2 regions of the Streptomyces sp. NPDC047853 genome follow, and region 1 is predicted to be linked to the other one. Evidence: riboswitches for the same ligand, from Rfam matches in the RefSeq annotation. Region 1 holds a riboswitch; the other holds the start of a gene.
The links. A riboswitch is a leader RNA that binds a small molecule or an ion and turns the genes downstream of it on or off. The one in region 1 is predicted to bind thiamine pyrophosphate.
Positions count from the first base shown of each region.

Region 2: another riboswitch for thiamine pyrophosphate. It lies ahead of thiO (glycine oxidase ThiO); the one in region 1 lies ahead of ACGF5T_RS24355 (thiamine ABC transporter substrate-binding protein).

Region 1 is NZ_JBIDCI010000013.1:201,918-208,950, forward strand. It holds gene tsf (translation elongation factor Ts) at 1-44, shown strand, start outside; gene pyrH (UMP kinase) at 251-1,009, shown strand; gene frr (ribosome recycling factor) at 1,191-1,748, shown strand; gene ACGF5T_RS24345 (phosphatidate cytidylyltransferase) at 1,748-2,950, shown strand; gene rlmN (23S rRNA (adenine(2503)-C(2))-methyltransferase RlmN) at 3,397-4,503, shown strand; TPP riboswitch at 4,561-4,666, shown strand; gene ACGF5T_RS24355 (thiamine ABC transporter substrate-binding protein) at 4,746-5,867, shown strand; gene ACGF5T_RS24360 (iron ABC transporter permease) at 5,843-7,033, shown strand, end outside.
Region 2 is NZ_JBIDCI010000010.1:91,837-98,869, reverse strand. It holds gene ACGF5T_RS20070 (hypothetical protein) at 1-264, opposite strand, end outside; gene metF (methylenetetrahydrofolate reductase [NAD(P)H]) at 321-1,244, opposite strand; gene thiE (thiamine phosphate synthase) at 1,368-2,027, opposite strand; gene ACGF5T_RS20055 (Rv2175c family DNA-binding protein) at 2,298-2,663, opposite strand; gene ACGF5T_RS20050 (NAD(P)/FAD-dependent oxidoreductase) at 2,763-4,034, opposite strand; gene ACGF5T_RS20045 (hypothetical protein) at 4,067-4,417, opposite strand; TPP riboswitch at 4,470-4,581, shown strand; gene thiO (glycine oxidase ThiO) at 4,579-5,766, shown strand; gene thiS (sulfur carrier protein ThiS) at 5,763-5,963, shown strand; gene ACGF5T_RS20030 (thiazole synthase) at 5,966-6,760, shown strand; gene pknB (Stk1 family PASTA domain-containing Ser/Thr kinase) at 6,876-7,033, shown strand, end outside.

The DNA.
Region 1 (7,033 bases):
GTGTCACCCTGAAGCGCTTCTCGCGCATCAAGGTCGGCATCTGAGTCCGTACCGCGACGGACGCTCGACCCCGGTAGGGTCGACAGCAGTCGTCGGCGCCGTTCGCGCATGCCCTGGCGCACGCGCGCGTGGCGGCGGACGACAGCAGATCTGACGAGGAGGCCATTGCCGCGTACGGGATGCGAATCACGCCCCCACCGGCAGTGGCCTCCTTCGTGTGTGTGACCCACGTAAAAGAGGCGAGATCTCCATGACCACCAAGGCCGAGAAGAGCGACGACGGCAAAGTACGCGGCCGCTTCATGCTGAAGCTGTCCGGAGAGGCGTTCTCCGGCGGTGGGGGCCTGGGCGTCGACCCCGACGTGGTGCACGCCATCGCCCGCGAGATCGCGGCCGTCGTCCGGGACGGCGCCGAGATCGCGATCGTCATCGGCGGCGGCAACTTCTTCCGTGGCGCCGAGCTGCAGGTGCGCGGCATGGACCGCGCCCGCTCCGACTACATGGGCATGCTCGGCACCGTGATGAACTGCCTGGCCCTCCAGGACTTCCTGGAGAAGGAGGGCGTCGACTGCCGCGTGCAGACCGCCATCACCATGGGCCAGGTCGCCGAGCCCTACATCCCGCTGCGCGCCGTGCGCCACCTGGAGAAGGGCCGCGTGGTCATCTTCGGCGCCGGTATGGGCATGCCCTACTTCTCCACCGACACCACGGCCGCCCAGCGCGCCCTCGAGATCGACGCCGAGGCCCTGCTCATGGGCAAGAACGGCGTGGACGGGGTCTACGACTCCGACCCCAAGACCAACCCGGACGCCGTGAAGTTCGACGCGCTCGGCTACGGCGACGTCATCACCCGGGACCTGAAGGTCGCCGACGCCACGGCCGTCACGCTCTGCCGTGACAACAGCCTTCCGATCGTGGTCTTCGAGCTCCTGAAGGAGGGCAATATCGCCCGCGCCGTCAAGGGTGAGAAGATCGGCACGCTTGTGGGTGACCAAGGCAGCCGGGACTGACCCGGAGACCACCCCCTGTCCGCGGACGCCACCTGTCCGGGGGACGGACGGGACGGGACCGGGCCGGGGGATGGACAATGTCCCACCGGTCGGGAACCGTGCAGGAAGAACGCGACGCAGCCGGCCGCCGTCCCGACAGGGAACCGCGTCCGGGCCTACTCAAGACACGCAGGAGCAAGTGGTGATCGAAGAGACCCTCCTCGAGGCCGAGGAGAAGATGGAGAAGGCCGTCGTGGTCGCCAAGGAGGACTTCGCCGCGATCCGCACCGGCCGTGCGCACCCGGCGATGTTCAACAAGATCGTGGCCGACTACTACGGCGCGCCGACGCCGATCAACCAGCTGGCCTCGTTCTCCGTGCCCGAGCCGCGCATGGCCGTGGTGACCCCCTTCGACAAGAGCGCCCTGCGCAACATCGAACAGGCGATCCGCGACTCCGACCTGGGCGTCAACCCCAGCAACGACGGCAACATCATCCGGGTGGTGTTCCCCGAGCTGACGGAGGAGCGCCGCCGCGACTACATCAAGGTCGCCAAGAGCAAGGGCGAGGACGCCAAGGTCTCGATCCGCTCCGTGCGCCGCAAGGCCAAGGACACCATCGACAAGATGGTCAAGGACGGCGAGGTCGGCGAGGACGAGGGCCGTCGTGCGGAGAAGGAGCTCGACGACACCACCGCCAAGTACGTCGCCCAGGTGGACGAGCTCCTGAAGCACAAGGAAGCGGAGCTGCTCGAGGTCTGATGAACGACTCTTCCTGGGGAGCGCCGCCACAAGCCGGGTACTGGGGGCCGTCCGACCAGGGACCTGTCCAGGGCGCTGCCCCGGCGGGTCCCGCGTACGATGCGCACTACGCGCAGCAGACTCGCCCCATGCCCATCGTGCCCGACGTACCCGAACACGGCGGTGCCCAGGACGGCGACCAGGGGGCCGCTCGGCCGAGCGGCCCCCTGTCCCGGGACGAGGCGTTCCGCGATGAGCCGTATCGCGACGCACACCGCGACCGCACACATCGCGACAGCACACACCGCGACGAGAACCCGTCGGCGCAGCCGTATGCGGCGGTGCCGCAGAATCCGGAGCCCATGCCCGACGCCCCGCAGCCGGCGCAGCACCGGCCGCAGCCGAAGAAGACCGCGGGGCGTGACCTGGGTGCCGCGATAGGGGTGGGTGTCGGGCTCGGCGCGGTGATCATCGCGTCGCTGTTCGTCGTCAAGGCCGTCTTCGTCGGTGTGGTCGCGATCGCCGTCGTCGTGGGCCTGTGGGAGCTGACCACGCGGCTGGAGGAGCGCAAGGGAATCAAGGCGCCCCTCGTACCGCTCGCGATCGGCGGCGCCGCGATGGTGGTCGCCGGGTACGTGCGCGGCTCCGAGGGCGCGTGGGTCGCCATGGCGCTCACGGCGCTCGCGGTCCTCGTGTGGCGGATGACCGAGCCGCCGGAGGGCTACCTCAGAGACGTCACGGCGGGCCTGTTCGCGGCGTTCTACGTGCCCTTCCTGGCCACGTTCGTCACGATGATGCTCATGGCGGACGACGGCGCCTGGCGCGTGCTGGTCTTCCTGGCGCTGACGGTCGTCAGCGACACCGGCGCCTACGCGGTGGGCTGGCGGTTCGGCAGGACCAAGCTCGCTCCGCGCATCAGCCCCGGCAAGACCCGCGAGGGCCTGCTCGGAGCGGTGGGCTTCGCGATGGCGGCGGGCGCCCCGTGCATGCAGTTCCTGATCGACGACGGCACCTGGTGGCAGGGTCTGCTGCTCGGCCTCGCGGTCGCCGTCAGCGCCACGCTGGGCGACCTCGGTGAGTCCATGATCAAGCGAGACCTCGGCATCAAGGACATGGGCACGCTGCTCCCGGGCCACGGCGGCATCATGGACCGCCTGGACTCCCTGCTGCCGACGGCGCCGGTGGTGTGGCTCCTGCTGGTGATCTTCGTCGGATCGGGCTGACCCTCGGACCGTCCCGGCCGGCCGACGCACGGGTCCACCGCTGCTGGTCGTACCGGCCGCCTCCCCGCCCCTTCCGCACCCGCGGCCGCACGACCGGGCCGCCCTCGCGGGAGGGGCGCGGTGCGTTCCGGGGCGGCACCACCACCCCTTACCGGCGTCGACGGCAACGCCCTGCGGTCGGGCTCGCGGCCGCGGCGCCCGCGGTCGGGGCACGACGCCGTTCCCCCGGCGTCCGCCGCGGGGGAGGCGCCGGCGCCCCGAGGCGGGCGGCCGCCTCCCGGTGCGCCCCGTTCGCTTCATCCGCCTCGACGCGTGCGATCCGTACGAGGTCGCGCCGTGCGCCGTTCCGCGGTCACCCGGCGGGTGACCTGGGGAAACCGCCGACGACCGCCGGAGCGGGCGACGGTCGCGGGTCACCCGAGTGGATCTGCGACACTGGGAACGTCATGCCTAAGCCCGGAGAACTCACATTCGTCGCCCCGCGCGGAGTCAAGAAGCCGCCGCGGCACCTCGCCGATCTCACGCCTGCCGAGCGCAAGGAGGCCGTCGCCGCCATCGGCGAGAAGCCGTTCCGTGCGAAGCAGCTCTCGCAGCACTACTTCGCGCGGTACGCGCACGACCCCGAGCAGTGGACGGACATCCCGGCCGGCTCGCGGCAGGGGCTGCGGGAGGCGTTGCTGCCCGAGCTGATGTCGGTCGTCCGGCACCTGTCGACCGATCAGGGCACCACGCGCAAGACGCTGTGGAAGCTGTTCGACGGGACGCTCGTCGAGTCCGTCCTGATGCGCTACCCGGACCGGGTGACCATGTGCATCAGCTCCCAGGCGGGCTGCGGCATGAACTGCCCGTTCTGCGCCACGGGGCAGGCCGGCCTGGACCGGAACCTGTCCACCGCCGAGATCGTGCACCAGATCGTGGACGGGATGCGGGCGCTGCGCGACGGGGAGGTCCCCGGTGGTCCGGCCCGGCTCAGCAACATCGTGTTCATGGGCATGGGCGAGCCCCTCGCCAACTACAAGCGCGTCGTCGGTTCCATCCGCCGGCTCACCGACCCCGAGCCCGACGGGCTGGGGCTCTCCCAGCGCGGCATCACCGTCTCCACCGTCGGCCTCGTGCCGGCGATCCACCGGTTCGCCGACGAGGGCTTCAAGTGCCGCCTCGCCATCTCGCTGCACGCGCCCGACGACGAGCTGCGCGACACCCTCGTCCCGGTCAACACGCGGTGGAAGGTGCGCGAGGTGCTGGACGCCGGGTTCGAGTACGCGGAGCGGTCGGGGCGCCGGCTGTCGATCGAGTACGCGCTGATCCGCGACATCAACGACCAGGCGTGGCGCGGTGACCGGCTCGGGCGGCTGCTCAAGGGCAGGCCCGTGCACGTCAACCTCATCCCGCTCAACCCGACGCCCGGCTCGAAGTGGACCGCCTCGCGGCCCGAGGACGAGAAGGCGTTCGTGGAGGCGATCGCGGCGCACGGTGTGCCGGTGACGATCCGGGACACCCGTGGCCAGGAGATCGACGGGGCGTGTGGTCAGCTCGCCGCGAGCGAGCGGTAACCTGACCGGCGTCAGTATCACGCGTACGTCATCTCAGGTCAGTACAAGTACATCTTCATATTCCGACAGGGGAGCGCCACAGCGCTGAGAGTGCGGCACCGGCCGCAGACCCTCCGAACCTGGCCCAGGTCATTCTGGGTAGGGAGATCGGTCACCACTCGAGCTGTTGCGCCCTGCCCGGGTCCCTCGCCAGGGGTCCCGGGCGGGGCCGCGTCTTCTCCTGGTCACCCAGGAGGAATTCAGTGAGCATCACCAAGAAGGTCAGTGTCCTGGCCCTCGGACTCGGCATGGTCGGCACGCTGGCCGCCTGCGGATCGTCGTCGGAGGACGGTCAGGGGTCCGGCGACCCCAAGACCGTGACCCTGGTCAGCCATGACTCGTGGGCCGCGTCGAAGGACGTCGTCGCCGCCTTCGAGAAGCGCTCCGGCTACAAGGTCAGGGTCCTGGAGGACGGCGACGCCGGTCAGGCCGTCAACAAGGCCATCCTCACCAAGGACAACCCCCAGGGGGACGTCTTCTTCGGCGTCGACAACACGCTGCTGTCCCGCGCCCTCGACAACGGGATCTTCCAGCCGTACGAGGCGAAGGGCTCCGACCTGGTCCTCCCCGAGTACCGGGCCGACCAGGACAAGCACCGGGTCACGCCCGTCGACACCGGGGACGTCTGCGTCAATTACGACAAGGCGTACTTCGACGAGCACGGGCTGACCCCGCCGGACTCCCTCGACGACCTGGCCGACCCCCGGTACAAGGACCTGCTCGTCACCGAGAACGCCGGCAGCTCCTCGCCCGGCCTCGGCTTCCTGCTGGGCACCGCCGCGAAGTACGGGGACGGGGGCACCTCCCGCTCGAGCGAAGCCGAGAGCGGGGGAGGATGGCAGGGCTACTGGAAGAAGCTGAAGGCGAACGGCGTCAAGGTCGTCGACAGCTGGGAGCAGGCGTACAACGAGGAGTTCTCCGGTTCGTCCGGCGGCAGGAAGGCCGGCGGCGACCGTCCGCTCGTCGTCTCCTACGCCTCCTCCCCGCCCGCCGAGGTCATCTACGCCGACCCGCAGCCGGCCACCGCGCCGACGGGCGTGGCCCAGGGCACCTGCTTCCGCCAGGTCGAGTACGCGGGACTGCTGGAGAACGCCGCGAACCCCGAGGGGGGCAAGGCGCTCCTCGACTTCCTGATCAGCAAGGAGTTCCAGGACGACATGCCGCTGAACATGTTCGTCTACCCGGTGCGTGAGGGCGCGCAGATCCCCGAGGCGTTCCGGAAGTTCGGGCCGCAGGCCGAGGACCCGCAGACCATGGACCCGGCGAAGATCGCCGACCACCGCGACCAGTGGGTCAAGTCGTGGACCTCGCTCGTCCTGAAGTGAAACGCCGGAGCACCGCGCGCGGGAGCGTGGCGCGGCTCGGCCTGATGGCCGTGCCCGTCGCGTTCTTCGCGGTGTTCTTCGCCTACCCCGTCGCCGCGATCGTCGCGCGCGGGCTGAAGGTCGACGGGGTCTGGCAGTTCGGGCGGATCGCGGACGTGCTGGCCCAGTCCGACATCCGGCACGTGCTGTGGTTCACCACCTGGCAGGCCCTGGCCTCCACCGCGCTCACCCTGCTGATCGCCCTGCCCGGCGCGTACGTCTTCGCCCGTTTCGACTTCCCCGGCAAGCAGTTCCTGCGGGCCGTGGTGACCGTGCCGTTCGTCCTGCCGACGGTCGTCGTCGGTACGGCGTTCCTGGCGCTGGTCGGACGCGGCGGCCTGCTCGACGAGCTGTGGGGCCTCAGGCTGGACACCACGGTGTGGGCGATCCTGCTCGCGCACGTGTTCTTCAACTACGCGGTCGTCGTGCGCACCGTCGGCGGCCTCTGGGCGCAGCTCGACCCCCGGCAGGAGGAGGCCGCGCGGATGCTCGGCGCATCCCGCCTCACCGCCTGGCGGACGGTCACGCTGCCCGCGCTCGGGCCCCCCGTGGCCGCCGCGGCGCTCATGGTGTTCCTGTTCACCTTCACCTCGTTCGGCGTCGTCCAGATCCTCGGCGGGCCCACCTTCTCCACCCTGGAAGTGGAGATCTACCGGCAGACCTCGCAGGTCTTCGACCTGTCCACGGCCGCCGTGCTCACCATGATCCAGTTCGCGGCGGTCGCCGCCGTCCTCGCCGTGCACGCCTGGACGGTACGGCGGCGGGAGACGGCCCTGCGCCTGGTGGACGCCGCCCGGACGGCGCACCGCCCGCGCGGGGCCGGGCAGTGGGCGCTGCTGGCCGGAGTGCTGCTCACCGTCGCCGGACTCGTCCTGCTGCCGCTGGCGGTGCTGGTGCAGCGCTCGCTCGGCGCGTCCGGCTTCGGCTACTACCGGGCGCTGACCCGCGCGGACGGCGGTGCCTTCCTCGTCCCGCCGATCGAGGCGATCGGCAACTCCCTCCGGTACGCCCTCGCCGCGACCGTCATCGCCGTGGTGATCGGCGCGCTGGCCGCCACCGCGCTCACCCGGCGTGACGCGGGACGTTTCGTGCGCGGGTTCGACGCCCTGCTGATGCTGCCGCTCGGG
Region 2 (7,033 bases), on a different contig from region 1:
GAGGCCCGCCGGGGCGTTGACCGCCCACCCGGCCTCGAAACCGCGGCGGAACGACAGCGTGACGTAGGTCTGGCCGACCGCGAAGGCGGCCGCGCCCAGCCCGATGACGATGACGTTCGACATCAGCACACCGGCCACGACACCGAGGAAGCCGCCGAAGGCGAGCAGCCGCCAGCGCAGCCGCGCCTTGTACTGCAGCAGCACCTCGCCGAGCAGCCACAGTGCGACGATGCCGAACGCGATGTAGAGGACCGCCCAGCCCATGTACGCCCCTCTCCCAGTGGCCGCTACGCAGTGTGTCGCAAGTATGTGCGGCCGGTCTAGGCCCGCGGTGAGTGGTGCAGGCCCAGGTTCTCGTAGATTTCCAGGGTCGCCGTGGAGTTGTTCAGCGTGATGAAGTGCAGTCCGGGCACACCCTCGGCCAGCAGCCGCGCGCAGAACTCCGTGGCGAACTCGATACCGATGGAGCGTACAGCGGCCGGATCGTCCTTGGCTGTGAGGATCCGCTCTTCCAGCTCGGCCGGGAACGAGGCGTTGCTGAGCTTCGGCAACCTCTCCAGCATCTTCACACTGGTCACCGGCATCACCTCGGGGATGACCGGGGTCTCGCAGCCGGCCGCGGTGACCCGGTCGCGCAGGCGCAGGTAGGACTCCGGCTGGAAGAACATCTGCGTGATCGCGTAGTCGGCGCCGGCCCGGCACTTGTCGACGAAGCGCGCGACGTCCGTGTCCCAGTCGGCGGAGCGCGGGTGCATCTCCGGGAAGGCGGCGACGCCGACGCAGAAGTCGCCCGACTCCTTGATGAGTTCGACGAGTTCGGCGGCGTAGGTCAGGCCCTCGGGGTGCGCGATCCAGTCGCCCATGGGGTCCCCGGGCGGATCGCCGCGCACGGCCAGCATGTTGCGGATCCCGGCGTCGGCGTACTGGCCGATGATGTTGCGCAGCTCGGCGATGGAGTGGTCGACCGCGGTGAGGTGGGCGACCGGGGTCAGCGTCGTGTCGGCGACGATCTGCTGGGTCTCCCTGACCGTGCCGGCGCGCGTGGAACCGCCGGCGCCGTAGGTCACGGAGACGAAGTCCGGGGCGACCGCCTCCACCCGCCGCAGCGCGCTCCACAGGTTCTTCTCGCCCTTGGGCGTCTTCGGTGCCGAGAACTCGAACGAGCAGGTCGTCTTGCCGGTGGCCAGGATGTCGCGCACGGTGCGTGCGCGATCCGTCCTGGTGGATGCGGTTCCGAGGGCCATACGGGCAGGTTAGTCAGGGGGCGGCGGTCACCCAACCGGATGCGGGAGATTTGTCCGCATTGTCGATTTGTTGTCCATCCTTTGGACACATGCCTCCGGCTACGACCTGGCGCATCCGTCTCGCTACGCCTGGCGCAGCCGCTTCGCGAAGTCGGCCGCCGCCGCGCCCGGGTCGTCGGCGCCGGTGATCGCGCGGACCACGACGACGCGCCGGGCACCGGCCTCCAGGACCTCGTCGAGATTGCCCAGGTCGATGCCGCCGATGGCGAACCAGGGGCGGTCGGTGCCCAGGGACGCCGTGTACCGCACCAGGTCGAGGCCGGGCGCGTGCCGGCCGGGCTTGGTGGGGGTCGGCCAGCACGGGCCGGTGCAGAAGTAGTCCACGCCGTCCTGGACGGCGGCAGCGGCGGCCTCGGAGTCGGCGTGGGTGGAACGGCCGACGAGGACGTCGTCACCGAGGATCGCGCGGGCGGCGGGCACCGGGAGGTCGCCCTGGCCGAGGTGCAGCACGTCGGCGCGGGCGGCGTGGGCGACGTCCGCCCGGTCGTTGACCGCGAGGAGCTTGCCGTGGCGGGCGCAGGCGTCGGCGAAGACCTCGAGGTGCTCCAGTTCCTCGGCCGCCTCCATGCCCTTGTCGCGCAACTGCACGATGTCGACGCCGCCGGCCAGCACCGCGTCCAGGAACTCGGGCAGGTCGCCCTGTCCGCGGCGGGCGTCCGTGCAGAGGTAGAGCCGGGCGTCGGCGAGCCGGGCGCGGGCGGTGCTGGCGTCTGGTGCGGGCATGCGGGTTCCCCCAGGTCGGTGGCGTGGGCCCGCGAGCGGGCGCACGGCCTCGGTTGACGGGCCTCGGCGGCCCCACGGTGCGGGTGTCTCGTCACCCCGTCCGGCCCCTCGGGCGGACACGGCCGGCGGCCCGGGGCCGGTACAGCCCGGCACCGAGGGTCGGGCACCGGCGAGGGCCGCAGGCACGCGGAAGGCGGCGCCGCCGCCCCCGGTCGGGGCAGCGGGCCGGACCGTACCGCACCCGGGTGCCGGGCGCGAGGACGGGTCAGGTCAGACGGCGAGCGCCTGGGCGCGGCGCTTCACCTCCGTGCCGCGGTTCTCGCTCAGCGCCTGGGCGGGGGTGCCGGGCAGGGACGGGTCCGGCGTGAAGAGCCACTCCAGCATCTCCTCGGCCGTGAAGCCGTCGTCCCGCAGCAGCGTCAGGGTCCCGACCAGGCCCTTGACCACCTTGTCCTCGTCGATGAAGGCCGCCGGGACGTGCAGCGCGCGGTTCTCGCCGCGGCGGACGGCGATGAGCTGGCCTTCCCTGATCAGCTGGCGTACGCGGGTCACCTCGACGCCGAGCATCTCGGCGATGTCGGGGACGGTGAGCCAGGCAGGCACGAGCGCGTCGGTCTTTGCGTCAATCTCGGTCACGCCCACAAGCCTGCCATCCGGCACTGACAGTGGGAAACCGGACCCGTCCGTCACGGCATCCGGGCCGGGGGCGGAAGGCCTCGGAAAGATACGGAAGGGCTAGGCCGTCGCCGCCTTGAGCGGTCTCGCCGGGTCGGTCAGCAGCCGCGGGTCCATCCTCGTGCCCGCCTGGATCAGGCGTCTGCCCTGCGCCAGGTCCCGGGGACGGCCGACCGCCAGCAGGGCGACCAGGCGGTCCTCGCGCAGCCAGCAGACCGACCAGGCGGGCCCCGCGGGGTCACCGCGCCAGAGGGTGGCGTCGGCGGCCGTGTGGTGGCCGGCGTACTGGACGAAGCGGCCGAACTGCTCGGACCAGAAGTACGGCACGGGGTCGTAGGCCTCGGGGGCCTCGTCGGCGGGGGCGCCGACGATGGCGGCGGCGACCGTGCGCGGGCCCTGGAGGGCGTTGTCCCAGTGGTGCACCAGCAGCCGCTCCCCGTAGCGGGCGGAGGGGAAGGACGCGCAGTCGCCGACCGCGTAGACGTCCGGTGCGGAGGTGCGCAGGCGGTCGTCGGCCGGCACGTCGCCGTGTTCGCCGAGGTCGATCCCCGAGCCGGCGAGCCACGCGGTGGCGGGCCGGGCGCCGATGCCGACGACGACCGCGCCGGCGGGCAGCCGGGAGCCGTCGTCGAGGACCACGTGCCCCGTCCCCCCGTCCGCGGCGGGCTCGACGCGCTCCACGCGCGCGTGCGTGCGCAGCACGGCGCCGGCTTCGGCGTACCAGGCGGCCATCGGCGCGGCGACCTCGGCGGGCAGCGCGCCGGCGAGGGGCCGGTCGGCGGCCTCCACGACGGTCACCGCGCAGCCCGCCTCCCGCGCGGCGGTGGCGAACTCGGCGCCGATCCAGCCGGCGCCGACGACCACGATGTCGTGCTGCCGGGCCAGCACCGGGCGCAGCCGTTCGGCGTCGTCCAGGGTGCGCAGCAGGTGCACGCCGGGCACGCCCTCGGCGCCGGGGAGCCGGACCGGTTCGGCTCCGGTCGCGAGGACCAGGGCGTCGTAGGGCACGGGTCCGGCGGAGGTGTCCAGGAGGTGGGCGCCGGGACGGACGCCCAGGGCCTCGCAGCCGAGCCGCAGGGTGATGTCGAGTGCCTCGAAGTCGACGTCGAAGGCGGAGCCCTCGGCGGTGCCGAGCAGGACGGCCTTGGACAGCGGGGGCCGGTCGTACGGCTGGTGCGGCTCGGCTCCGATCAGGGTCACGGTGCCGGTGAAACCCTGCTCCCGCAGGGCGACGGCGGTCTGCACGCCCGCCATGCCCGCGCCCACGACGACCACACGGCGCTCCGTGTCCGCCGCCCGTTCCCGGGTCTGCTCCTGCGTCTGCTCGCTCACCTGATCACCTTAGACACCTGACGTTCTGTCAGTCAGTGCTCGTGCGGAGTGACCTGCTCCACAACGCTCGTCCCGCTGCCCGGCCGCGACTCCCACTCCCAGGTCTCCTCCAGGCGCACCCGGCCGTCGGGCAGCTCGACGACGGTCGAGACGCAGTGGCCCGAGGACGTGCCGCCGTCGGTCCCGAGCTGCACGTACCGGAAGTCGAGCCGGTCGCCCTCCCGGGTGCCCACCAGGCGACCGAGGACCACGTCGCCGCCCGCGTACTCGGCCCACACGGCGCCGTCCCGCTCGTGGTAGCCGAACCGGGTGCGGGTGCCCACCTGGCCGGGCGCCTGGTCGGCGACCGGGGCGAGGACGAGACCGTCGAGTGAACGCGCCATGGGCACGGGCTCCCTTACACGTGTGCTGGGCCGCGGGCTAGGGTGGCCAACGTAAGGCACTCGCGGGAGCCCGGACGCACCGGGCTGAGAGGGAGGCTGGCGGCCTCCGACCGTACGAACCTGATCCGGGTCATGCCGGCGAAGGGAGGGGCTGGACGCCCATGTCGTCTCCGTCACACACGTCGTCCCGTGCATCCGACGTCCTGGTCGTCGGCGGCGGGATCATCGGCCTGGTCACGGCCTGGCGGGCCGCGCAGCGCGGGCTGGCCACGGCCCTCGTCGACCCGGAGCCGGGCGGCGGGGCCGCCCAGGTGGCGGCCGGGATGCTGGCCGCCGTCACGGAACTTCACTACGGCGAGCAGACCCTGCTCGCCCTGAACCTCGCCTCGGCCCGCCGCTACCCCGAGTTCGCCGCCGAGCTCGCCGACCGCACGGGCCACGACCTCGGCTACCGCCGCTGCGGCACCCTCGCCGTCGCGCTGGACGCCGACGACCGCGCCCACCTGCGGGAACTGCACGCGCTCCAGCAGCGCTCGGGGCTGGAGGCCGAGTGGCTGTCGGGGCGCGAGTGCCGCCGCCTGGAACCGATGCTCGCGCCGGGCGTGCGCGGCGGGCTCCGGGTGGACGGCGACCACCAGATCGACCCCCGGCGGCTGGCCGCCGCGCTCCTGGCCGCCTGCGAGGGCGCGGGCGTGGTGTTCCACCGGGTGTGGGCCGAGCGGCTCGCCATCGGGCGCGGGGAGCGGGCCACGGGGGTGGTCACGGCCGACGGGACGGTGCTGGAGGCCGGGCAGGTGGTGCTGGCCGGGGGCAGCCTGAGCGGGCGGCTCGCCGGGGTCCCGGACGACGTGCTGCCGCCGGTGCGGCCCGTGAAGGGGCAGGTGCTGCGGCTGGCGATGCCGGCGGCGCACGGGCCCCTGCTGAACCGGACGGTCCGCGCCGTGGTGCGCGGCAACCCGCTCTACCTGGTGCCCCGGGAGAGCGGCGAGCTGGTCGTCGGCGCCACCAGCGAGGAGCTGGGCTGGGACACGACGGTGACCGCGGGCGGCGTCTACGAGCTGCTGCGCGACGCCCACGAGCTGGTCCCCGGCATCACCGAGCTGCCCCTGACGGAGACCCGCGCAGGCCTGCGCCCGGGGTCCCCGGACAACGCCCCGCTGCTGGGCCCGACCGGCCTGGAGGGGCTGCTGCTGGCCACCGGGCACTACCGCAACGGCGTCCTGCTCACCCCCGTGACCGGTGACGCCATGGCGCACGTCCTGACCACCGGGGAGCTGCCGCCCGAGGCCCGGCCCTTCACCCCGCGGCGTTTCAGCGCCGCTCCCGCACTCTCGGAGCAGCCCGCATGAACATCTCCGTCAACGGCGAGCCGCGCGAGGTGGCTCCCGGCACGGCCCTGGACGCCCTGGTGGGCACGCTCACCGCGGCGCCGTCCGGAATCGCCGCCGCCCTGAACGAGACCGTCGTCCCGCGCGCGCGGTGGTCCGCCACCGCCCTGGCCGACGGCGACCGCGTCGAGGTCCTCACCGCTGTCCAAGGAGGCTGACCATGGCCGACGATCCCTTCGTCCTCGGCGGTACGGCGTACGCGTCCCGCCTGATCATGGGCACGGGCGGGGCGCCCAGCCTCGATGTGCTGGAGCGGGCTCTCCTGGCCTCCGGCACGGAGCTGACGACCGTCGCGATGCGGCGGGTGGACGCCTCGGTGCACGGATCCGTGCTGTCCGTGCTGGAGCGGCTCGGCATCCGGGTGCTGCCGAACACGGCCGGCTGCTTCACCGCCGGGGAGGCCGTCCTCACCGCCCGGCTGGCGCGCGAGGCGCTCGGCACGGACCTGGTCAAACTGGAGGTCATCGCCGACGAGCGCACCCTGCTGCCGGACCCGATCGAGCTGCTGGACGCGGCGGAGACGCTGGTCGACGACGGGTTCACGGTGCTGCCGTACACGAACGACGACCCGGTCCTGGCGCGGAAGCTGGAGGACGTCGGCTGTGCGGCGATCATGCCGTTGGGCTCGCCGATCGGGTCCGGGCTCGGTATCCGCAACCCGCACAACTTCGAGCTGATCGTGGAGCACGCGCGCGTGCCGGTGATCCTGGACGCGGGGGCCGGTACGGCGTCCGACGTGGCGCTCGCGATGGAACTGGGGTGCGCGGGGGTGATGCTCGCGTCGGCGGTCACGCGGGCGCAGGAGCCGGTGCTGATGGCCGGCGCCATGCGGGCCGCGGTCGAGGCGGGGCGGTTGGCCCGGCGGGCGGGACGGATCCCCCGGCGGCGTTTCGCCGAGGCGTCCTCCCCCACGGAGGGCATGGCGGCGCTGGACCCGGAGCGGCCCGCTTTCTGAGCACCGGCACGCGGGTCCGCCGCTCCGGTGGGGTACGTCACAGGTGCGCTGCAGTACCGCTCCCGATCGCCGACGGCGACACGGGGTGTCCGTGGTGGCTCGTACACTCACCTGCGTGGACACGACCCTTCAGGACCCCCTCGTCGGGCAGCTGCTCGACGGCCGGTACCGCGTCGAGGCGCGGATCGCGGTCGGCGGGATGGCCACGGTCTACCGGGCCGTGGACACCCGCCTGGACCGCGTGCTCGCGCTGAAGGTGATGCACCCGACGCT